2 linked regions of the Fodinibius salicampi genome follow. The protein of the gene in region 1 interacts with the protein of each later gene in a pairwise test. Links are inferred from orthologs where the notes say so. Each region holds a gene or a part of one and is shown in the gene's direction. Other genes may lie near its edges. The genes, in order: ligA and leuS.

Region 1 (13,626 bases):
ACGTCCGGAAGAACCGACAACGGATAAAAAAGAAACTAATTCCGAAAAAAGACAAAAAAACGACCCTGCTACCAGCACTACCCAAAAAGATATAGTTTTAAAAAGATCTGAAAAGGTTACTTCTATCGACTGGGTTAATATGGCTGAACGTTTTTCTCCATTCAGCAAGCAGCGACCAAAATGGAAGCCTGTCTTTTTTACCCTTCTTTTATTTGGTGTGGCAGCATTCCTTGTTTACTGGTTTTATTTTCGTCCACCGACAGAGAATGGCCAAAGCTCTTCACAGCAGGAAACGCCTATACAGGCGACCGTTCCATCTGGTACTCTTCAGTCCAGCTCTCCAGCTATAGAAAATAATGATAGTGCCGAATTGACTTCATCAACAAGAAATCAGTTAGAGGCTCCAAAAGACGAGCTGTCCGATACTCTTTCCATAGTACTTTATGCAGCACACGGTAAACTGGAACCTGTTCGTGTATTTACGGATGTTACCGGAGCTCTTAATCCATATTGGATTGAAGAGGGGGAAGCCATACGATTTAATTTTGTAAATGAATTTCAATTCCGTAATGGGATCAATAATATTGTTTTGCTAATGAATGGTCACCCTATTACTAATTTCAAGGAACAGTTTTTTAATCCACAAACGGGGCGCATAGAAATAAACAGATCTTTTTTCGAAGGCGATCCGAAATGGCTGCAACCTTCACCCGATTCTCTGGGAATTGGGGCCCCGCCTCCTTCGGTTATTCGTCAGCTCGAACGTCAATAAATTTTAGCAATGGATAAGAAACAGGCACAAGAACGTATCAATGAACTACGAGACTTACTTGAAAAAGCCAATAAAGCCTACTACCAGGAAGCCCAGCCTTTTATTTCGGATAAGAAGTTTGACGAATATCTATCCGAGCTAGAAAAACTTGAGAACAAGTTTGACCTTCAGGATCCGGATTCCCCTACTCGCCGCGTCGGTGGTGAACCCAGCAGTGATTTTGAAACGATCCAGCACCCAGTACCTTTACTAAGTCTCGATAACACTTATAATGAAGAGGAGCTGAATGATTTTGACCGCCGGGTACGTGAACGGCTAGATCACAGCAACTTCACCTATATGGCAGAGCTAAAATTTGATGGCACTGCCATTCGCCTTCGATACGAAGATGGGGACCTGGCATTGGGTGCAACTCGTGGAGACGGGGAGCGCGGCGATGATATTACCCGTAATCTCCGTACAGTCCGGGATATTCCATTATCTTTGGAAGGTGATTATCCTGAGGTCTTGGAAGTTCGGGGAGAAGCTTACATGGAGCGAGAGGCTTTCGCAAGGATGAATGAGCACCGGGAAGAACAAGGATTATCGCCATTTGCCAATCCCCGGAATTCTACGGCTGGTTCCCTTAAAATGCAGGATCCCAAAGAGGTTGCACGAAGACCTATTCGCTTTTTTAGTTTTGACCTGCTATTGGAGGAATCCCAGCCGCTCACCCAACTGGAAAAGATGAAGATGCTGTCTGAGTTCGGGCTTCCTGTATGCGAGTACTATCAAAAGTGTAAGAATATTGATGAAGTCCATCAACAGCTTGAAGAGTGGAAAGAGCTAAGACACAACCTACCGTTTGAAACGGATGGGGTTGTGATTAAAGTCAATGAAGACAAATTCAGGTCGCAGCTTGGTTCAACTTCAAAAGCACCTCGCTGGGCTATCGCTTATAAGTTTGAGGCGGAACAAGCTACGACCACCATTAATGATATTAGCCTGCAAGTGGGACGATTGGGCAAAATAACCCCCGTAGCCGAACTTAAGGCTGTAGAGCTAGCCGGAACAACAGTTAAACGAGCATCACTCCATAATGAAGATGAGATCCACCGTAAGGATATCCGTCCGGGTGACCGCGTTGTTGTAGAAAAGGCAGGCGAAATTATTCCCCAGGTGGTTAGCGTCGTTAATCCGAATCGGGAAGATCGTAATCCACCATTTAAGATGCCGAAAGACTGCCCGGCCTGTGGACATGAGCTGACAAAACTTGGGGATAATGTAGATTGGCGCTGTACTAACGCTGAATGTCCCCCGCAAATACGTCAGCGTATTGCCCATTTTGCTTCCCGGGATGCCATGGATATTGAAGGACTCGGGGAAAAAGTGGTTGACCAATTGGTTTCGGAAGGACTAATCAAAAATTATTCAGATCTGTATCAGCTCAACAAAGAACAACTTCTGCCTCTTGAACGCATGGCTGAAAAAAGTGCTCAAAATTTATTATCAGCCATAGAAAAGAGTAAAGAGCAATCCCTAGACAGACTCATTTATGCTCTGGGAATCCGCTTTGTTGGTAAAACAGTTGCCCGGGACCTTGCCAATGCTTTTGGAACAATGGAGGCACTTATCAAGGCGGATGAAGAGAGCATCTCAGAAATCGATGCTATAGGCCCTAAAATAGCGGAATCAGTGGTTACTTTCTTTAATGATGAGTCTAACTTAAAAATGGTCTACTCTCTCAAATCAGCAGGCCTTACTTTTAGAAAAGAAGAAGACAAACAGAAAACACAAAAACTAGCAGATAAAATCTTTGTTCTTACCGGTAGTCTGCCTGACTTTACCCGGAAAGAAGCTACCCAAAAAATTGAGGAACATGGTGGCCGGGTTACCTCCTCCGTAAGTGGAAATACCGATTACTTGCTGGCAGGTGAATCTCCCGGAAGCAAATACGAGAAAGCCCAACAACAAAATATTTCTATCCTTAATCAAAATGACTTTCTAAAACTTATTGAATAAACCACTACAGCATTTTATTGAAAAACATCACTTAATAAATTGTAAGTTGGTATAATTTGTTAATCAAAGTATCTTGCAGGTACATTTTAATGTCTTCCAAGTGTTTCTACCTCTTGAAAGACAGATCTAAAGATATTTATGAGCATTCTTGAAAAACTTGGGCTGGCCCCTAAAAAACAGCGAAAGGTTCCTGTAATCGGGGAAAAGAAAAAGCAACAAGAGCAATCTTCGTCTCTGCAAAACAATATCTATATTCGGTCTCTTATTATACTCGGCTTTTTGGGAGTATTAATTGCGTCCATCCCACAGACAAGCTTTAAAGAACCTATAAATTATAGTATCGGAGAACCATGGAGGGCTGACAATTTAACGGCCCCCTTTACCTTTCCCATTAAAAAAGATCAGGAAACCATTGCAATGGAGCGCGAAAACATCAGAGATGCTACGCTCCCGATTTACAACATTGATCCCCAGGCTAATGTACAAATACAAAACCGACTTGACTCACTATACAAAAGTCTGGAACCTGTTTTAAACAGCTACGAACAGTGGCAAATAGCCAAGGAAGATACTGCTACTGACAGCCGTTCAGACAGCCTTCAATTTGTAAACATGAAAAAAAATGCTCCTCTGGATTTTTCAGAAGATACCTGGAAGGCTTTGATAACCCATTATGAGCAAACGGTGATTCAAAATAAGACTGCTGCTTCCAGCTTTAATGTTCGTAATGAGTTTGTTCTCAATGTCTTGAAACAGCAGATTACTGATATTACGACACAGTTACTTGAAGAAGGCATTATTGATACTTCCAAAAGTGCTCTGGAGAAAAACAAAGTAATTGTCCGTGATCTCAAAGAACGTACTGAACGAACACGTAATGTTGCTAATCTGTACGATATAAAAGAGTCTATAGTATTTACTCAACAAACCTTATCTGAAACTTTTAGTGAGGACATTGTATCTGCCGGCACAAGAATATTTGAACAGGTTATTCAACCGAATATTCTTTTCGATCCTGTAGAAACTCAAAGCCATATTCAGGAAGCCCTGTCAGAAGTATCTACTACACAAGGAGCGGTAGCACAAGGACAGGTTATTATCCGCAAAGGTGATATTGTTACCGAAGAAAAGTTAACTATGCTTGAAAGTCTGGCTGAGGCCCGTTCCCAAAATGCCACTACTATGGAACGCTGGCTTCGCTACGGGGGAGATATCATAGCCGTAATAGCTATTGTCACCATCTTTTTCTTCTATCTGTACCTTTACAGACGTTATATCTTTAAGAATAATGCCCTGCTCCTGCTGGTGCTCATTGCTATGTCAATTATTTGTATAGGCAGCTCTATTGTCTACGAGCTGGATACAATTTCATCCTATATTGTCCCGGTAGCTATTGCCCCCATTATTCTCACAATCATATTTGACTCCAGGGTAGGATTATTGGCAACTATTACACTTGCGCTACTCACAGGACTTATTGACGGCAATAATTTTGAACACGTAACAGCAACTACAGTTGCGTGTAGCCTAGGCCTGTTCTCGGTTCGTGATATTAAAAAGCGTTCGCAGTTTTTCTTTACCACTCCCGGCATCGTATTTTTATCATATACTATTGTTGTGATAGCCTTTAGCATGACGGCTTTTCAGGGATGGACAGCACTGGCCAATGAGCTGTTTTTCATAGCGATTAATGCCATTTTCATCCTGTTTACCTATCCACTTATTCTCTTATTTGAAAAAACATTTAATGTTACTACTGACTTTACCCTATTAGAGCTGAGCGACACCAACCTGCCGTTATTAAAGGATCTTATGACCAAAGCTCCGGGCTCGTTCCATCACAGCCTGCAGGTATCTAACCTTGCGGAAGCGGCAGCAGGAGCCATCGGTGCCAATAGCTTGTTGTGTCGTGTAGGAGGACTTTATCACGATATCGGCAAAATGGAGAACCCCGGTTATTTTACAGAGAACCAAACTGAAAGCAATGAACATGATAAGCTGAAGCCCCGAATGAGTGCTCTGGTAATCAAAGCCCATGTATCCAATGGAGTAAAAATAGCAGAAGAGCATAAACTGCCGGAGATCATTATTGACTTCATTAAAACACATCACGGCACTTCCCTCATTAAATTTTTCTGGGATAAAGCACAGGAAAATGCTGATGAGGATAAAAAAGAGATTCGTGAAGAAGATTTTCGATATGATGGCCCCCTCCCCCAAACTAAAGAGACCGGCATCCTGTTATTGGCTGATTGTATTGAAGCATCCTCCCGGGCCATGAAAGACCCCAATTATCAAAAGCTCGAAAATCTTATTGATAAAATGATCGAGACTCGTGTGAGTGAGGGTCAACTTAGCAAGACTCCCCTTACCTTCAAGGATCTTACTACTATTAAGGAAACATTCCTTAATATTTTAGTCGGTATTTATCACAGTCGTGTCGAATACCCGGATGAAGAAAAAGAAAGTGAATCAACTGATCAGTCTTCAGAAGATAAAAAGCCAGAGAGATCAAAAATATCGGAAAGTAAACAAGCCGAAGAACAAGAAGAAGGAGACTCCACTCCACCTGTTGATGAGTATTATAACTCGTAACACTATGCACTACGAGGAAGAGTTACAACGCTATTTGCAGTTTATTAAACTTGAAAAAAGTCTCTCTGAAAATTCTGTTTTTTCCTACAAGAATGATCTCCAGCGATATCTGAGATTTGTTGCCCGTGACCTTCGGATTCATAATCTAAATGGAGTCACTCTTCAACATATAGAACAATATATAGAAGAGCTTTCTGCAATGGATCTAGCGGTAAGTTCTATTGCACGAAATATATCCAGTATACGCGGGTTCCATGAATTTGCTGTGGTAGAGGGAATGGCAGAAGCCAATCCGGCAGAATTGATTGAACTTCCTCAAAAAACGAAAGAACTACCTGATGTTTTAGATCCGGATGAAGTTGCTGCGCTTATTGACAGTCCCAATCGCGAAACCGATGCGGGAATCCGTAACGCAGCCATAATGGAAACCCTTTATGCCACAGGAATGCGCGTCAGTGAATTGACGGGACTTGAATTAAATAACCTCATCTTTGAAATCGGTTTTATCCGCGTACTGGGAAAAGGAAATAAAGAACGATTGGTCCCGGTTGGAGAGGCTGCTCAACTAGCTATTGAACATTATATTGAGACGGTCCGACCAAAATTTCAGAGTGATAAAAATCCTCAAAAATCCCAAAATAAAGTTTTCCTCAGTCAGCGGGGCAACCCACTGTCGCGCATGAGCATCTGGAATATTGTCAACGATGCGGCGGAACGGGCTGGAATTGAAAAGAATGTATATCCCCATATTTTTCGCCATTCCTTTGCCACTCACCTTTTAGAAGGCGGGGCCGATTTGCGCGCCGTCCAGGAAATGCTGGGGCATTCTTCGATCATCACTACAGAAATATACACTCATGTGGATCGTTCACTGCTGCACCAGGTGCACAAAGAATTTCATCCCCGGGCGTAAAATATTGTTATATGTGTAAGATATCAGCTATGAATATCTTTTATGTTTTGTAACCCCTAAAAGAGCATATATATTTAAAAAGGTCGTTGGAAAACTCAAAAGAACTGATTCGGGGATAATGAAAAAAAAGTCAGAGGTCACCAATCTGTTAATAAAAGTTCAACGGGGTGATGAAGAAGCCTATTCCCAACTTTTCCCACTTATCTACAAGGAATTAAAACGACTGGCCTATTCCCAACTTCAATCGGAGCATGGAGAAGTTACCATCTCGGGAACCGAATTAGTTCACGAAGTTTATATCAAGATGATTGATCAGGAGGCTATCGAGGCCAAAAATAAAAGTCATTTTATGGCCATTGCCGCCAGATGTATGCGTCAAATACTGGTTGATCATGCCCGTAAAAAGAAAGCAAAAAAACGCGGGGGAGATCAAAAAGACGTTACCTACGTTGACCAGTTGTTAAAAGTTCACCAGGAGTCAGAACAAATCATCGACCTTGATGAGGAACTCGATAAACTTGCTCAGCTGGATCAACGAATGGCCGATGTTGTAACACTCCGTTTCTTTGGACAGATGACCGTTCACGCTACGGCAGATGCTTTGGGAGTCTCAGAACGAACAGTAAAACGAGACTGGGCTAAAGCACGGGGGTGGCTCTACAAGGAATTAAAAAAGAAAGAGAGTAAATAGGTCTTTTTCGGTATGAATCAACAGCAGTGGAAGAAAATAAATAACATTGTAGATACCGCACTTGAACTGACAAAAAAAGAACGAGACGCCTATATACAGGAACAATGCAAGGGAGACAAGCAGCTCAGGCAGGATGTTACCGCCCTTATTGATGCTATCGAACAATCTGATACTGAAGGTTTCCTGGAAGAACTTAGCGATTATCAGCAACAGCTTGCCCAGGATGTTTTAAATGAAGAGGTCCAGAAGAAAGATGCTGCTCTTGTTGGAACTACTATAGACAGCTACGAAGTTATTGAACTCATCGGTCACGGCGGCATGGGTTCTGTATTTTTAGCTAAGAGAGCGGATGATACTTACAAACAACAGGTAGCTTTCAAAGTATTACGACGTGGATTGCAAACTCCTTCAAATGTAGCCCGATTCAAGCGTGAACGACAGATACTTGCAAAACTGAATCATCCCAATATTGCCCAACTTCTGGACGGGGGGCTAACCCCGGAAGGGTTGCCTTACTTGGTCATGGAGTATGTAGAAGGAAAGTCTTTATACGAATATTGCAACCAGCATTCCTTTTCCATTGAGGAACGGATCCAGCTCTTCCGGTCAATATGCCGCGCCGTTCAACATGCACACAAAAATGCTATTATTCATCGAGACCTTAAGCCATCCAATATTTTAGTTACTGAAGATGGGGAAGTCAAAATTCTCGATTTTGGCATTGCAAAATTACTTGAGCATGAAGACCCGGAACAACCCCTTTACCAGACCCAAACGGGAGCCCGCCTGCTTACCTACAGCTATGCGTCACCGGAACAAATAGAGAACAGGACGATTACCACTGCGACGGATATTTATACGCTCGGCATTGTATTTCACGAGTTGCTTTGCGGAGCACATCCCTTTGATTTTGAAGGGAAAAAACTGACAGAAATTGAAAATATAATCCGGACGAAGCCTCATTCGACACCCCGCAAGAGGTTTTTGCAATTACCGGATGATATTCGTCAAAAGAAAGCAAGAGATCGTCATACAAAGCCTACTTCACTTAGCCAAACGTTAAAAGGTGATCTGGATGCTATTGTTCAGAAAGCGTTAAGAAAGGAACCGGAAGAACGATACGATTCTATTGAACAATTTTTGGAAGATCTCCGGCGCTATAAACAAAACAGACCGATTATTGCCCGAAAGGATACATTACGTTATAAAGCAAAAAAGTTTATTAAAAGGCATCAAACAGAATTGGCAGCCACAATGGGTTTTATATTCCTGATTGTCTCATTTGCTGGCATTTATACCTGGCGTATAACCCAGGAAAGAAACAGAGCTCGTCTACAGGCAGAAAGAGCACAAGAAACTTCTGAATTTTTAGTCAGTCTCTTTTCTGCTAGCAATCCCGCTGAAACCAACGGAGAAACAGTACCAGTCAAATCTATTCTTGAAGAAGGACTCAACCAAATTGATCAGCTCGGTGAACAACCGGGGGTTCAAAGTCAAATGTTGCATACTATGGGAAGGGTTTATACAAATCTGGGAGAATATGACAGGGCCGAGATGCTGTTAAAACGTGCCCTCAACATTCAAACTAAAATAAATGGCGAATTAAATACTGAAGTTGCATCTATCTATAACGATCTTGGCGGGTTACACCAAAAAGCACAAGAAACCCAGCAGGCAGAACCATATTATGCCAAAGCACTGGATATCCGAAGAAATATTCTGGGTCCCAATGATATCCAATATGCCGAAACACTCAGTGATCTGGGAGCCTTGATGAGGTACAAAGAGAATCTCGATTCGGCTGAAGTACTTTATAATAGGGCTCTGGAAATTCGACAAAATAATTTAACGCCCAACCATCCCGATATTGCCAACAGCCTGAACAACCTGGGGGTCCTCGAAAAGTCAAAAGGAAATTTGGAAACAGCAAGACAGTTTTATCAAGAAGCCCTGAGAATAAGACAAAATAATTATGGCAATATTCATCCTAAAGTCGCCAACATAAAAAATAATTTGGCTGTCCTATACCGGACAAGGGGTGAGTTTGATTTGGCAGAGACTTATTATACTGAAACGTTGAAAATACGAAAAAAGATTTATGGTCTAAATCATCCAATAACAGCTCAAAGCCTGAATAATTTTGCCGGATTCCTTGTCGATCAAGGAAATTATGATCAAGCTGAAACCTACTATCGCCAAGCCCTCAAAGTCCGAAAAAACCTTTTAGGTTATTCCCATATACAAACCGGCACTGCTTACAATAATCTGGCAAATGCTTTGTTTGAGAAAGCACAACTGAATTCTGCAGAGCATGCCTACCGCAATGCTATCGATATTTACGCCTCATCACTGGGAGAAAACCATCGCTATGTTGGCATCGTAAAATCAAATCTGGCAAAAACGCTTACAGCTAAAAACAACCTTGAGGCTGCCGATAAAGTCTTCAAAGAAGCCCTTTCAATAATGAGGGATAGGTATGATTCCGAAAATATCAGTTTTGCTAACCTATACAGTTACAGGGCAAAGCTGGAATTAAAAAGAAAAAAAATTTCACAGGCAAAAGATTTACTGGAAAATGCTCTGGATATAAGAAAAGAGTTGCAGGGGACTGGACACCCGGACTTCCAACAGAATGTAAAGCGACTCAGCTCGGTTTATCAACAGCTTGGATACCATTCCAGCGCTGATTCTTTGGCAAAGACTTATTCATTAAAATAATTTTCCCACCATAGCTACATTTCTGCTTGCATATTTTCCTGCGATCAGCCTCTTGATTTGTTCCGTTAAAAAGCCCTCAGTGGCTTTCATACCGCTGAGGGCATTTCATGATTATCTACAGACTATCTCATTCCCCATCCACAAAATCCAAATAAATTACTTGATCAGTTAACCTAAAATCCTTCGGCAAACTGAAGCAGGTTATGGGCTGCACTTCCATGATACGGGCTGGCCAGCTGTGTACTCAGATTAGAATGGCCTCTTCTCCACCATCCCCAACTGGTTTCGCCGTTTATATAGCAACTGGGACAATTCTCAAAAGCGACAACCCAGGGACCTCCACTTGCTCCTCCGGTCATATCACAATCAACAATGGCAGAAGTACGTGGGCCTGGATTTGAACCGACGCCATCTGCACCGTCATATGGTGCGAAGCATTCCCACATCTTCTGTCCACTGAATAAATTACCAGAACCGGGATAGCCAAGCACTCTCCAATCTTTATTTCTGGAAGCATTAAACCACCATCCGAGCGAACCGGTAACGGAGGCAATAGGTCGTTCGTCGCGTTTTTCAACAACAACCGCACCTAAGTCATAGTTACGATTTCCGCCCGAATGCCAGGCAACTATCGTTGTTTTTACACGAGCTGACCATCTTCCAAGTGGCTCGTCCCCACTTTCATAAGCAGGTATAAAGATCCAATTATCATGCCAGTCTTCTTCTCCTTGTTCAGACACACAGTGCCCTGCGGTCCAAACCACACTCCGGTTCTCCGATGCTATAACTGAAGCGCTACATGAAAACCAGTTGTCATCTTTTGTAAAAAATACCTTACCCACTGATCGGTATGGATACTGAGTATAGTTCTCACTAACCTGGGAAGCATCACGTACCTGGGTATCTTTATTTACTCTCTTGGTACCCGTATCACTTCCCTTCATCACTTCAGGAGGATTTCCTTCCCTTTGCAGTAACTCCACGGATTCTCCAGGTACATCATAGTTAGGTTGTGTACCTGGAGGATCTTCCTCTTCGTGGCTTTCCCACTCAGGCTGATACGGTTCCGCTTGCTGTAGTCGCTCAGTGGTCCAGAAATCCCGGGCTTCTGCAGCCTCTTCAGTTGAGATTTCCTGATTAACAAACTCTACTTCTTCCTGTCCCTCCTTTTCTTCTGCCTGTTCCTCGGTAATATCACAGGCGGAGATTCCAAACAACAGGAATAAACCTGCAAATAAAATACCACCCTGCTTAACAATAAACCGAAGAGAAGATAAAAAATTAGAATTCTTAGTTGTTAAGTAACTTTTCTGTGTTCCCATAAAGGTCACCTCTTGAATTTAACTTGAATCATTGATTTGTCTTATAATTCTTCTACATAGTAATATGCGTGATTAAATACGGAATGAGGACAAATCGATCCAAATACCCACTAGCAGACTGTAAAGTTAGCTTCTCTGTCATCGCCTTTTCTAGTAGGAAATCACTCTTCTCTCATGAGCAAACCAAACGGTCGTATAGTTTGTTCTCTCTCCGGAGACTCTCCTGCAAGTTGAGCATACACCACGAAGAGCGTCTCATTTTCTTCAAGATCAACTTCTGATAAAATCGCATCCTCAATTTCAGAAGGAGACCAACTCTCATTCACTTCCCAAAGCTCAATATGTTCCTGAACCTTTGTATTATTCCACTTCAAGTTTATATCGGATATTACTTTCCAATCACCCCAACCCGGGACGTGAAAATCGATAGTTAAATCACTTCCAAGAATACCATCTCCGGATAGCATTTCAGAATTAGCCGGATAGGAATTAGTGGTAATTCGATCTATAATTTCATTATTTGCAATCTGGAAACCGGATAATACCAGTTCTCCTTCCCAGTCATTATCTGACTGAAGGCTAATTTGAATATTTGGCCCGAAATACTCCCAGGTAAAATCACTCGGAGTTTCTTCAATCATTTGTGTTAAATCATCAGAAGGTTCAGTTACAAATTCGAGGGGTTCTGGTTCGGTACCGGTGTTATCACAAGAAACAAAAAATAGTATTAACAGTGAAAAGAATAGGGTAAATATCGATTTTTGCATAATATTGAACTTTGGTTCACCTTTAAAAATTCTACATAGTACTATGCGTAATCTCTTACGGGATGGGGACAAATTCACATTTGCAATACCAAACAGAAAGTCTTGTTATGCATTGACGAAAATAAAAAGGCCCTGCCTTTCAGCAGAGCCTTTTGAAGTTTTACTACCTTCCAAACATATTTATGCTAATAGGTATAATCAGCGATTAAATACCATTCTTAACAACTGATTACTATTCACTGTAAAAGTTATAATAGTCCGCTACGGCTTCATAGTCGGAGGTATCCAAATCATCGGGAATGATGGAGTCCCCTTTCTGCTTGCGGTAATCCACCGTTTCACTGGATTCAATTCGTACGATCTCGATTGGATCATAGACCTCACCCGTGCCCTCTTTTAAATCAATTACCATAATGGCACTACTTGTAGCGTGATAAAATTTATAAACTGAACCATATGCCTCCCCGTTGGTAATTTGGTATTTCCATCCATTAGTACTAACCATATACGCAAGCCAGACACTTTCATTTACATCATCACCGTCTATATTTATTGATTCATTAAAGCTAGAATCAAATGAAAAGTCGTGAGCTGGGAAAATATACCGCGTTACATTGGCATTGCCATCCGCCCCTTTCAAGTTTATAGGAGTACCCCAGCCATTATTTGTTTTAGGTCCGTATAACTCATAGCTGCTTTTATCAAGGTAATAATCTCCTTCAACTCCCAGCGACGCATCGGGGGTACCCGTGCCGGCATAAATCTGGCTGCCGTCTTCCCCATCCTGTCCGTCATCGCCACTCAGGTTCGTGGGCGTTCCCCAGCCGCTGTCCGTTTTAGGGCCGTACAAATCCTTATTGGCGGTATCAAAATAATAATCACCGGTGGTTCCCAGCGAGGCATCAGGGCTTCCGGAGCCCGAATAAATCTGACTCCCGTCTTCCCCATCAGCTCCATCTTGTCCGTCGGCCCCATCTTCACCGTTCAGGTCAATCGCACTGCCCCAGCCGTTGTCTGTTTTCGGTCCGTACAGGTTTTGGTTAGCCGTATCGATATAAAAATCGCCCACTACTCCAACAGAGGCGTCCGGGGCTCCACTTCCGGCGTGGATCTGGGTACCGTCTTCTCCGTCAGCTCCATCCTGGCCGTCTTCCCCCATCAATACAATAATCGGATTCCCCCAGCCGTCGCTGTCTTTGGGGCCGTACAGCTCACCGGTATTTTGATTCAGGTAATAATCACCATTATCTCCAATATCAGCACTAGGTCCTCCTTGTCCTGAATACATCACACTACCGTCCTCCCCGGCCGGTCCAACCGGACCCTCAGGTCCCTGTGGACCTTGTGACCCGTTTGGTCCCTGTGGACCTTCACAGCCCAAGAAAAACGGTAAGATTATAATTACAATTAACGTCATGATTCTTGATAGTCGATACATAACTTTATAGAAATGTTATTTAGAAATAGTGAATAAATGAAAATCGATACATAGTTATATACGTAAGGTTCATACAAATTGGATCAAATCGATTCACCTGGCCGATATATCGAAAAACGATTTCTTTTCGTATCAATAAAATTTGGCCTTTTTTACATTTCCTTTACGCATATAATATTGGAAGGAAGGTAAAACGCCTTAGTAAAGAGAGGGACTATGAAACAACAACGGTGGAAAAAAATTGAATTAATAGTCGATCAGGCTTTATCACTAAACACTATACAGGAACAAAAAAAATTTATAAAGGATAAGTGTAAGGATGATCATAAACTCCTTTTGGAGGTACGTCTTTTGCTGAATGCAATACATGAAGCAAAACAAAACAACTATTTAGATAAATAGCACTCAT
Region 2 (9,702 bases), on another replicon or contig:
TGTTCACAGCTGTTCGTTTTTACTAACCCATGATAAGGGCGTAATGGACCCAGAAGGGCGGTTCCAGATACTGGGACGGTGGAATCCCAAAGATCTGCGTGGCTGTAACTTTTTAATCGAAGAAGATTAGTATAGTAGTTCACAGAGAAATCTTCAGGACCCAGGTAACATAATGGCTGAATTGCAAAAACGTATAGATACATTACTCGAGGCCTCCGATAATTGGCTCAGCAACGATAATCATTACCTGATGGATGCCATTGACCGTACCATTCGCGAAGGATACTTTAGTTTCGAAGATGTAAAGTATGCCCTTAAAGTGATAAAGGAGAGTTTAGATAGAGATGCCGTGGAGGAGTGGGCTGAACGTGCTGAGCTTGATCACAAACAGGAAAATAATGCCTCCGGACAAAACGTAATGTGCCTGCATGCGGGGAATCTGCCGTTAGTAGGATTCCAGGATGCTTTTGCTACGTTGTTGAGCGGAGCCCGCTATACGGGAAAAGTCTCACGGAAAGATCCGTATCTACTGCCTACTTTTTTGAACGAAATTAAAAAGACGGGAATGTGGACCGATCGTGATGTGCAGTGGACGCACCGGCTTGATGATTTTGAAGATATGCCCCATGACGCTATTATTTTTGCAGGTTCAGAATCATCTGTGCCTGGGGTAAAGCAAGCCATTGAAGAGTACAACCTGGCAAAAGATAATACCCGATATCTTATCCGCACGGCGCATTTTTCTATGGCTTTTTTCGATCGCAAAGATGAGAAAACAATAAAGAATTTAGTGGATGGTGTATTACGATATGGTGGAAAGGGTTGTCGATCAGTCGGTATTGTGGTTTCCCCTTTTTCTTTAGAGGAAATTAAAGATGAACTATCCGATTATATACGGTCATTTTGGGAAGCGAATCCACAACATGAATTTCCACCTCCTAAACTCAGGCAGCAGTTCGCCTATAACAAAGCCGTAGAGCGTTCACAGCTATGGCTGGAATATCTTCTTTTGCAGGAGGGAGGCCTAGAATTTGACCAGGATTTTGTGTGCTATTGGGTAGAAGGTGATGAATCGAAGGTGGCAGAATTAGGCGAAAAATATGCCGCCCAGCTACAGAGCATTTATGTAGCTCACCCGGAAGTAGCAATTCCCGGCTATGGTGAGCAAACTGAATTTTTATCCAATGCACAACAGCCCTCGCTTTCCTGGAAACCGGATGGAGTGGATACATTGGAGTGGTTGATCGGCTAACGGATTAACTATCGGTTCTATAAAAGCCTATTCAGCGATCATCTCCGGTTTTTCCATGACCACATAGATATCCCTGCCAGATTTATTCTCGGAATTAATTAGTTGAAAGCCAGCATGCTCTAATTCATCGACGACTGTTTCAGCGGTAACCCCATGCTGATCATTTGAGTCTCTGCCTGAAGGTTCAGCTTCGGAACCCCGCGGCTCAAAGTCAATGATTGCAATTCGTCCCCCTGGTTTCAGCGATTTCCAAAGACTTTTATTCATTGAGGCTGGGTTCCCAAAATGGTGGTAAACTCTGCGCATATACAAGGCATCACAGCATTGTTCAGGCAGGTTCGTCTGTGCTGGTTCTCCTTCAATAACGGTAACATTGTTTAATTCTGTTCCGTTAATAGCGCTTCGTAAATTTTGTATTTTTTCTGATCCAAGTTCGGTACTGTATACATGTCCGTTGGGACCAACATGTTTTGCTATTTCTATGGTCTCATCGCCATCTCCCGCACCAATGTCGGCCACCACAGAGCCCTCCTTTAATTCAAGAACCTCAATCAGCCAGTTAGTATCATCAGCATTCCCTGGAATTTGGGCACAGGCCACGGGACTCGACAGTACAATGGTTAATACAACCACTATTAAATATTTTAATTTTTTTGTGGTACTCTTCGATAGTAGGGTCTTCTTTTCTGATTGTCTCATAATGCAGCAACTGTTAGGTTAAGTATTTGTTTCCTTCATGCTCTAATTTATTGTGCGAAATTACAGAGTTAAATTCAATAGCGGTATTGTTTTCAGTTCGGATGTTCGGAATGGAAACGAATTAACTTCTAAATCCAGAGATATGTCAACTTTTACTATATTTAGCAATTTCGGCTAATCCCTTCTTCAAACCAGTCCATTTTTTTCTTATCTTTGGCAACTTATGCATAAGAGCGCTGATGAATTGCCAATAATTGGATCAGTAATAATATAGAGTAATAGCGTATTATTTTATTACATACCTGTATAAGAGCGCTTTTAGCCTATTACCCAGAATTATAATTAAGCTTTAACCAAACGTTTGAATGAGCTCGTATAGTCCCGAAAAAATTGAAACTAAATGGCAGCAGTACTGGCAAGAGAACAAAACGTTCAAAACGCCGGAGGACCATGATAAGCCCAAATATTACGTGTTGGATATGTTTCCCTATCCCAGTGGTTCGGGCCTTCATGTAGGACATCCGGAGGGCTATACCGCAACAGATATTCTGGCCCGTTATAAGCGGATGAATGGTTTCAATGTACTGCATCCGATCGGATGGGATGCATTTGGATTGCCCGCCGAGCAGTATGCTGTTAAGACGGGAACACACCCGCGGGATACTACGCAGAAGAATATCGATCGATTCCGTGAGCAATTACAATCTCTGGGTTTTAGTTATGACTGGGATCGGGAAGTCAATACAACGGATCCCGACTATTATAAATGGACCCAGTGGATCTTTTTGAAACTCTATGAGAAAGGGCTGGCCTATGAAGACGATGTGCCCGTAAACTGGTGTCCGGAGTTGGGAACCGTTTTGGCAAATGAAGAAGTAATTGACGGAAAGAGTGAGGTGGGAGGCTATCCAGTTGTAAAGAAGCCCATGCGTCAGTGGGTGCTGAAAATTACCGAATATGCGGATCGTCTGCTTGAGGGACTTGATGATCTCGATTGGCCGAAATCTACTAAAGAGATGCAGCGTAACTGGATTGGAAAATCCATTGGGGCCGAAATTGATTTTGAGATTGCCGATTATGATGAATCCCTGCGCGTATTTACTACCCGTCCCGATACAATTTTCGGAGCTACTTATATGGTGTTGGCTCCGGAGCATGATCTGGTTGATACTATAACTGAAGACGATCAGAAGGAAGCGGTAGAAGCCTATCGTGAGGAAGCAGCGCGGAAATCTGATCTTGAACGTACGGAGTTGAGTGATGAAAAAACGGGTGTGTTTACCGGGGCTTACGCGGTAAATCCGGTAAATGGAGAAGAAATTCCAATTTGGGTAGCTGACTATGTATTAGCTACCTACGGGACGGGCGCTATTATGGCTGTACCGGGACAGGACGAGCGTGACTGGGAGTTTGCAGAAAAATTTGATTTGCCGATCATCCGTACGGTAGAACCACCCGAAGATTTTGACGGCAAAGCATATACCGGGGAAGGGAAGACGATCAATAGTGATTTTCTCAACGGACTGGATGTTCCCGAGGCTAAAAAGAAGATCATTGAATGGCTGGAAGAGCATAATGCCGGAACTAAAGCAGTAAACTATAAGCTGAGGGACTGGTTATTCTCGCGCCAACGGTATTGGGGCGAGCCTTTTCCCATTATTCACGTAGATGGGGAACCCAAACCTGTTTCGAAGGATGGGCTTCCGGTGACCCTCCCGGAAATGGATGATTTTGAACCAACCGATGATGGCAATCCACCCTTGGCCAAAGCCGAGGACTGGGTCAATACTACCGATCTTGAAACAGGAAAACCGGCCAAAAGGGAAACGAATACCATGCCCCAGTGGGCCGGTTCGTGTTGGTATTATCTGCGCTATTGCAGTCCCCATTTTGAGGAAGGCCCCGTAGATCCCGATGAGGAAAAATACTGGATGCCTGTAGATATGTATGTGGGCGGAGCCGAGCACAGTGTGTTGCACTTGTTGTATGCCCGATTCTGGCATAAAGTATTATATGATTGCGGGGTAGTTTCTACCAAGGAACCGTTTCAGCGGCTGGTGCACCAGGGGATGATTTTAGGCGAGATGGAATTTACCGGCTTTAAGAAGGATGGAAAATGGATTGATTATGAAACTGTTGAAAATTTATCAGATGAAGAATTAGGAGGTCCTGGAGTTTACACTGAGAAAGTGAAATTGGATAAAAGTGATGTTGAGAAAAGAGGCGACGATTTTGTTATTGAGGGTACTGATGTAACGGTCGATGCCAAGGCCCATAAAATGTCCAAATCACGGGGTAATGTAGTTAATCCCGATGATATTGTAGAACAGTACGGGGCTGACTCCATGCGGCTCTATGAGATGTTTATGGGGCCTCTGGAACAGGTTAAGCCGTGGAGCACCAAAGATGTGGACGGGGTCTATCGTTTTTTGAGTCGTGTGTGGCGATTAATTATTGATGAGAAAAGCGGAGAGCTGAACGAGTCGGTACAAGATACCGAGCCTTCTAAAGAACAGCTGAAAGCCTTACATAAGTGTATTAAAAAGGTGACAGAGGACGTAGAAGACCTGTCTTTTAATACGGCAATTTCAGCGATGATGATCTTCATTAATGAGGCGAATAAATGGGATGAACATCCGAAGGCACTGCTCGAAAGTTTCATGAAACTGCTTTCACCCTTTGCACCGCATATCTCTGAAGAGCTCTGGTCGCGTTTGGGTCATGAACAGAGCATTGCCTACGTTGATTGGCCGGAATTTAAGGAAAAATACCTTATCTCAGATACCCAGATGTATCCCATCCAGGTGAATGGCAAAGTGCGGGGAGAAATATATGTTCCCCGCGACAAAGCCAAAGATAAAGAGTATGTACTTTCGGAGGCTAAAGCGGTTGAAAACGTTGAACGATATCTGGAAGAGGGCAAGCTAGTTAAGGAAATTTTTGTTCCCGAACGTATCGTCAACCTGGTAGTGAAGTAGAAGCTTATATTATTTCAGGGTTATTTCTTATTTATTGAAAGCCTTTGAAGTAATTAATATCCCGGTCTTTACGGAGGATAGCGGGAAGTTTTCCCTGGGCTTTCTCCTTTCCCTTTTGCTGCAGCCAGTTATTTACCTGCTGTTGTGAAATAGTATATATCTGAGGCTGGCCAAGGGTGTTATTTTCTCGGCGAATGGTATAGTGCCTGTTCATTTGGCATATAGTATCGTCTAGACGCTTGGCAAGTTTATCCAATGTATCTGAATGAAGGGATTCATCGGTTTGTATAAACCAAAAATGACGTGGGATATCCTGTTCACTGCCCATTTGTGCCCCTACGGTAAATTTGCCAACCGTCAGTCCCATACTGTCAGCCGTTTGCTGAAGTGCTTCTTCGGCCTCATAGGCATAGAGCGCTTCTCCATAGTCGTCGAGCATTTCGCTTACGCGTCCCATTACTTTAATACGCGGCGGATCTAGTTGCGTGAATTCAATAATATCATTTAAAGCATATCGCCAGAGGCCCGCATTGGTTGTTACGAGCAGGGCATAGGGGGTATCCGGTTCTACTTCCCATAGTGGAACGGTTTCCTGAATAGACATGGAATCGGGATCGGGCAGCGGATTTGGGATAAATTCAAAAAAGATACCGTTATCGGTTACCAACTTGAGGTCATCACGATCTACATGACTACTAAAACCGATATATCCCTCGGAGGCTCCGTACGTTTCAATGAAATGGACTTCTTTATTGCCGATCAGCTTTTCTAAATGGGGACGGTAATTAGCCAGCTTTACCCCACCACAGATCAGAAGGGTCAGGTTAGGCCAAATTTCTTTGATGTGTTTCTTCCCAGTTTTTTTGAGTAATTCCTGGAAGATAGTCAGTACCCAGTTGGGAGCTGCCGTTATGACTCTTACATCATGGTTGATGCCTTCTTCCAAAACCCGATCTATTTTTTTATCGAAAGAAAGATTAGTAAGCTCATTACTGTCGAAAAGTTGCAGGGGGCTAAGCCACCATGGAGCTTTGAGAGCGGTAAAGGCACTTATTTCACCAATTTGAAAATTATTTTTTTGTTCTAATACCCCGGGAAGGCTGATGTGGGTGCCAATAATATCAAATATATTAGGATTTTGTTTAAGATATTGCAGGGCAATCATACGCATGAAACGCCGATCGGATTGCAATCGCTGATTGGACAGGGGAAGGTGTTTTCCTTTGCCTGAAGTCCCCGCAGATACGGCAAAATGGTTAATTTGACCGGGCCAAAATAGATCGGCCGATCCATTTTTTAGCTGTTCTATCTGGTTGCTAATATCTTTATAAAAAGATATGGGAACTTCCTCGCGGAAATCCGGGTAGCGTTGAATTTTTTTGAACTCATGCTCTTGGCCAAACTTTGTGTTGGTAGCCGTACGTATTAAATCAAAAAGCTGTTTTTCCTGTCTTTGATGGATGTTCAAAACAAAAACTATTATTAGGATGCAAATATAATTTCAGGCCAAATATAAAAAAAGCCCCGAAGTTAACGGGGCTCAAAAATAAACTAAAGATCGGTTAAGTATCTTACCGTTCTTCAACCGGTACCCAATCGAGATCCTTTTCGCCGGTATAAAGGGCGCGCGGACGTACCAGACGATTGTTTTCGGCCTGTTCAATATAATGACCCGTCCATCCTGAAACGCGACTCATAGCGAAAATACAGGTATATAGATCGGGGCTTATACCCATAGAATAGTATACCGTGGCTGAGAAGAAATCAACATTGGGATCGATTCCAATTTCATCCTTCATCGTTTTAAGAATGGCTTCAGACCATTCATACAAGGTTTCATGGCCGGTTTCTCTGGAAAGCTTTTCAGACATGCCGCGCAGGATACGTGCTCGGGGATCCATAGTTTTGTAAACTCGGTGACCAAAGCCCATAATTTTTTCTTTGCGCTTTAAACGTCCCTTCACATAATCGACGGGATCGGCATCCTGTTCATCAATATCCATCAGCATATTCATAACCTGCTGATTTGCTCCGCCATGCAAAGGGCCTTTGAGCGCGCCAATCGCCCCGGTTACCGAAGAGTACATATCGGACTGAGTGGAGCAAATGGCCCTGTTGGTAAAGGTAGAGGCATTCATGCCATGCTCAGCGTGCAAGATCAAGCAGAGATCCATGGTCTTTTCAGCCTGGTCGCCCGGCTCTTCACCGTTAAGCATATAAAGGAAGTTAAAAGCAGTGCTATGATCTGAGAGCGGTTCTACAATTTTTTTGTTATTTCGGGCACGATCATAAGCGGCAATAATAGTAGGAATTTTTGCCGTGATGGATATCGCTTTATTTAGGTAAAATTCTTTATCATTTTCTGTGTCAACTTCATGAAAGTCTGAGAGCATGGAGACCGCCGTACGGAGCACCGCCATCGGCTCCGCTTTTTTGGAGGTATTTTCCAAGTAATTGATCACAGCAGAGGGGATGGACCGTTCCTTCCGTAACTTCGTTTTTAATTCCGACAGTTCCGATTCGTTCGGTAGGCGATCATTCCAAAGCAGAAAACAAACTTCTTCAAAAGTAGCATTTTCCGCCAAGGTATCAATAGTGTAGCCAGCATAAATGAGTTTTCCTTCTTGTCCGTCAATAAAACTTTTAGTAGTAGAAAAGGCAACAATTCCTTCTAATCCTTTATTGATGTGCGGATATTGACTTAAGTCAATGTCTTTTTTTAAGCTCTCAGCCATTCTTGTACTCCGATTTTTGGATTGGATATAAACTTTATAATTGGGGCTCAAATATAATATTTGCTAACCACAAAATCAGATTTTGATTTAGGTACTCTGTTTATCTGATAAATCGTTAAGTCATTTAACACAGAACGACTTAACAGCGTTTACTTAAACGTAAAATTTAACACTCTTTAATAGGTTAGTTTTGGGAATGATTTTTAGCTTCATTCCAATAATGATCCATATCCTCAAGCGGCGTTTCCCGGATGTCCCTATCGTCTTCCTTCAATTTTTCCTCGATATATTGAAAGCGTCGAATAAATTTGCGATTCGTTGAGCGGAGACTGTCTTCGGCATCAAGCTTATAATTCCTGGCTACATTGACCAGTGAGAAAAGAAGGTCCCCTAATTCGTCCTGTTTTGCCTGATGATTTTCACCATCCAGCGTTTCCTTAAATTCGTCAAGTTCTTCTTCGAGCTTTTCCCAAACCTGTTCTTTTTCTGGCCAGTCGAAACCAACATTGGCTGCTTTTTCCTGCATCCGTTGAGCCCGGATTAGAGCGGGAAGCTTTTTGGGAATACCTTCTAAAACAGATCGTTTACCTTCCGTAAGTTTTATGTTCTCCCAATTTTCAGCAACCTGTTGCTCGTTATCAGCTTTGGTATCTCCAAATACGTGTGGATGACGTCGAATTAACTTTTCCTGAATAGCTAAAATGACATTTCCGATATTAAATTGATCGGTTTCATCGGCCATAATACTGTGAAAGACCACTTGTAACAAAACATCTCCCAATTCTTTCTTTAACTCTTCAAAGTCTTCCATGTCAATAGCCTCGATAGCCTCGTAAGATTCTTCTATTAAGTGGTCCTTGAGGCTTTCGTGGGTCTGTTTTTTATCCCAAGGACATTCTTTGCGAAGAATTTTGACGATTTTGACCAAGTCATCGAAACTTCTTGTTGCTTCCATCAGAAAAATATAAAGTTCAACGATTTTATTTCTCGGAATGTAAGCAAAAGTTGGCACTTCTGATATCCCGGATGAACGGAAGAAGTACTACCCTTTATTCATATTATCGGCAAGATATTCAGGAGCAAAGTTTTTCATCTCGCGATAGAATTTATACAAGGGAAACCCCACAACGGTATTGTAATCCCCATCTATATGCTTAACAAAAAGCGCCCCGAAATCATCCTGAATGCCGTAGGCACCGGCTTTATCCATTGGAGCCCTGCTTTTAACGTAGATGGAGATGTCGTCGGCATCAATTTCACCAAAGGTAACCTTTGTCTGTTCCACAAAATGATGGTACTGGGGGTCCTTATCTTCAAAGGTTTTATAGAGGGCTACACCGGTCAATACGGTATGTGTTTGTCCACTTAATTCCATCAGCATTTTTATTGCCTGTCGTGGATTTTTCGGTTTTTCTAATATTTTGTTGTCGTAAACTACAATAGTATCAGCACCTATAACTAAATTTAAAGCGGTATTTTGGGCAATGTCCCGGGCCTTTCGATCTGCCAGAATCTGAACAATATCAGTTGGCGGACGTTTAGGATCATAGTGTTCATCCACAGTACTGACTTGAACACGAAACGTTAAATTAATTTGTTCGAGTAGTTTCTTACGGCGGGGACTTCCGGATGCAAGGATAATGGAATTCAAAAAAGACGTATATTTGGATGAAATTTTTTGTTAGTTTAACTTAATAAGATCAGAAAAAAGATAAACCTGTTTTTAGGTTTATAACAATCAAGATTTGCAACAAAAATATCAGTTTAATGGTAGCTCAAAAAAGTAAAGGCCGCAATTCTAAAAAGCCGATGATATTTAGTCCCTGGAATTACAAAGTTCTTGCCCTGGGATTACTTTTGGTTATTGCCGGATTTACCGCAATGTATTTGGAAAATGAGGTGGAAGGTATTATATCACTGTACATTTCGCCTATTGTAATAATGGGAGGTTATATTACTGTAGTAGTGGCAATTCTAAAACATGATGGCGGCTCTTCTGCTATGTCATCCGACCAATCTTAATTACTACAGGTGGATC

Evidence for each region.
Region 2: the proteins of ligA (region 1) and leuS interact in binary tests that used the Escherichia coli proteins (3 or more experiments, as listed by UniProt). The link is inferred for Fodinibius salicampi from one-to-one orthologs.

What each region holds. Positions count from the first base shown.
Region 1 is NZ_BAABRS010000002.1:757,660-771,285, reverse strand. The notes cover bases 384-3,277. They hold ligA (NAD-dependent DNA ligase LigA), read left to right. Parts: upstream 384-781; coding sequence 782-2,773; downstream 2,774-3,277. Other genes in these bases: ABEB05_RS11055 (HD family phosphohydrolase), read left to right, coding at 2,912-3,277; ABEB05_RS11065 (helix-turn-helix domain-containing protein), read left to right, coding at 384-772. In the rest of the region: more of ABEB05_RS11065, read left to right, coding at 1-383; more of ABEB05_RS11055, read left to right, coding at 3,278-5,368; site-specific tyrosine recombinase XerD, read left to right, coding at 5,349-6,281; ABEB05_RS11045 (ECF-type sigma factor), read left to right, coding at 6,400-6,972; ABEB05_RS11040 (serine/threonine-protein kinase), read left to right, coding at 6,985-9,690; ABEB05_RS11035 (trypsin-like serine peptidase), read right to left, coding at 9,864-11,012; ABEB05_RS11030 (hypothetical protein), read right to left, coding at 11,174-11,779; ABEB05_RS11025 (collagen-like domain-containing protein), read right to left, coding at 12,012-13,196; ABEB05_RS11020 (hypothetical protein), read left to right, coding at 13,434-13,619. UniProt on the Escherichia coli protein: DNA ligase that catalyzes the formation of phosphodiester linkages between 5'-phosphoryl and 3'-hydroxyl groups in double-stranded DNA using NAD as a coenzyme and as the energy source for the reaction.
Region 2 is NZ_BAABRS010000001.1:405,171-414,872, forward strand. Bases 1,928-5,129 are described here. They hold leuS (leucine--tRNA ligase), read left to right. Parts: upstream 1,928-2,316; coding sequence 2,317-4,929; downstream 4,930-5,129. Other genes in these bases: ABEB05_RS01670 (class I SAM-dependent methyltransferase), read right to left, coding at 1,928-1,951; ABEB05_RS01680 (GH3 family acyl-acid amido synthetase), read right to left, coding at 4,961-5,129. Also shown: ABEB05_RS01660 (LuxE/PaaK family acyltransferase), read left to right, coding at 1-130; ABEB05_RS01665 (acyl-CoA reductase), read left to right, coding at 173-1,252; more of ABEB05_RS01670, read right to left, coding at 1,280-1,927; more of ABEB05_RS01680, read right to left, coding at 5,130-6,397; ABEB05_RS01685 (citrate/2-methylcitrate synthase), read right to left, coding at 6,501-7,664; mazG (nucleoside triphosphate pyrophosphohydrolase), read right to left, coding at 7,849-8,619; ABEB05_RS01695 (Maf family protein), read right to left, coding at 8,707-9,315; ABEB05_RS01700 (hypothetical protein), read left to right, coding at 9,432-9,686; ABEB05_RS01705 (DUF92 domain-containing protein), read left to right, coding at 9,696-9,702.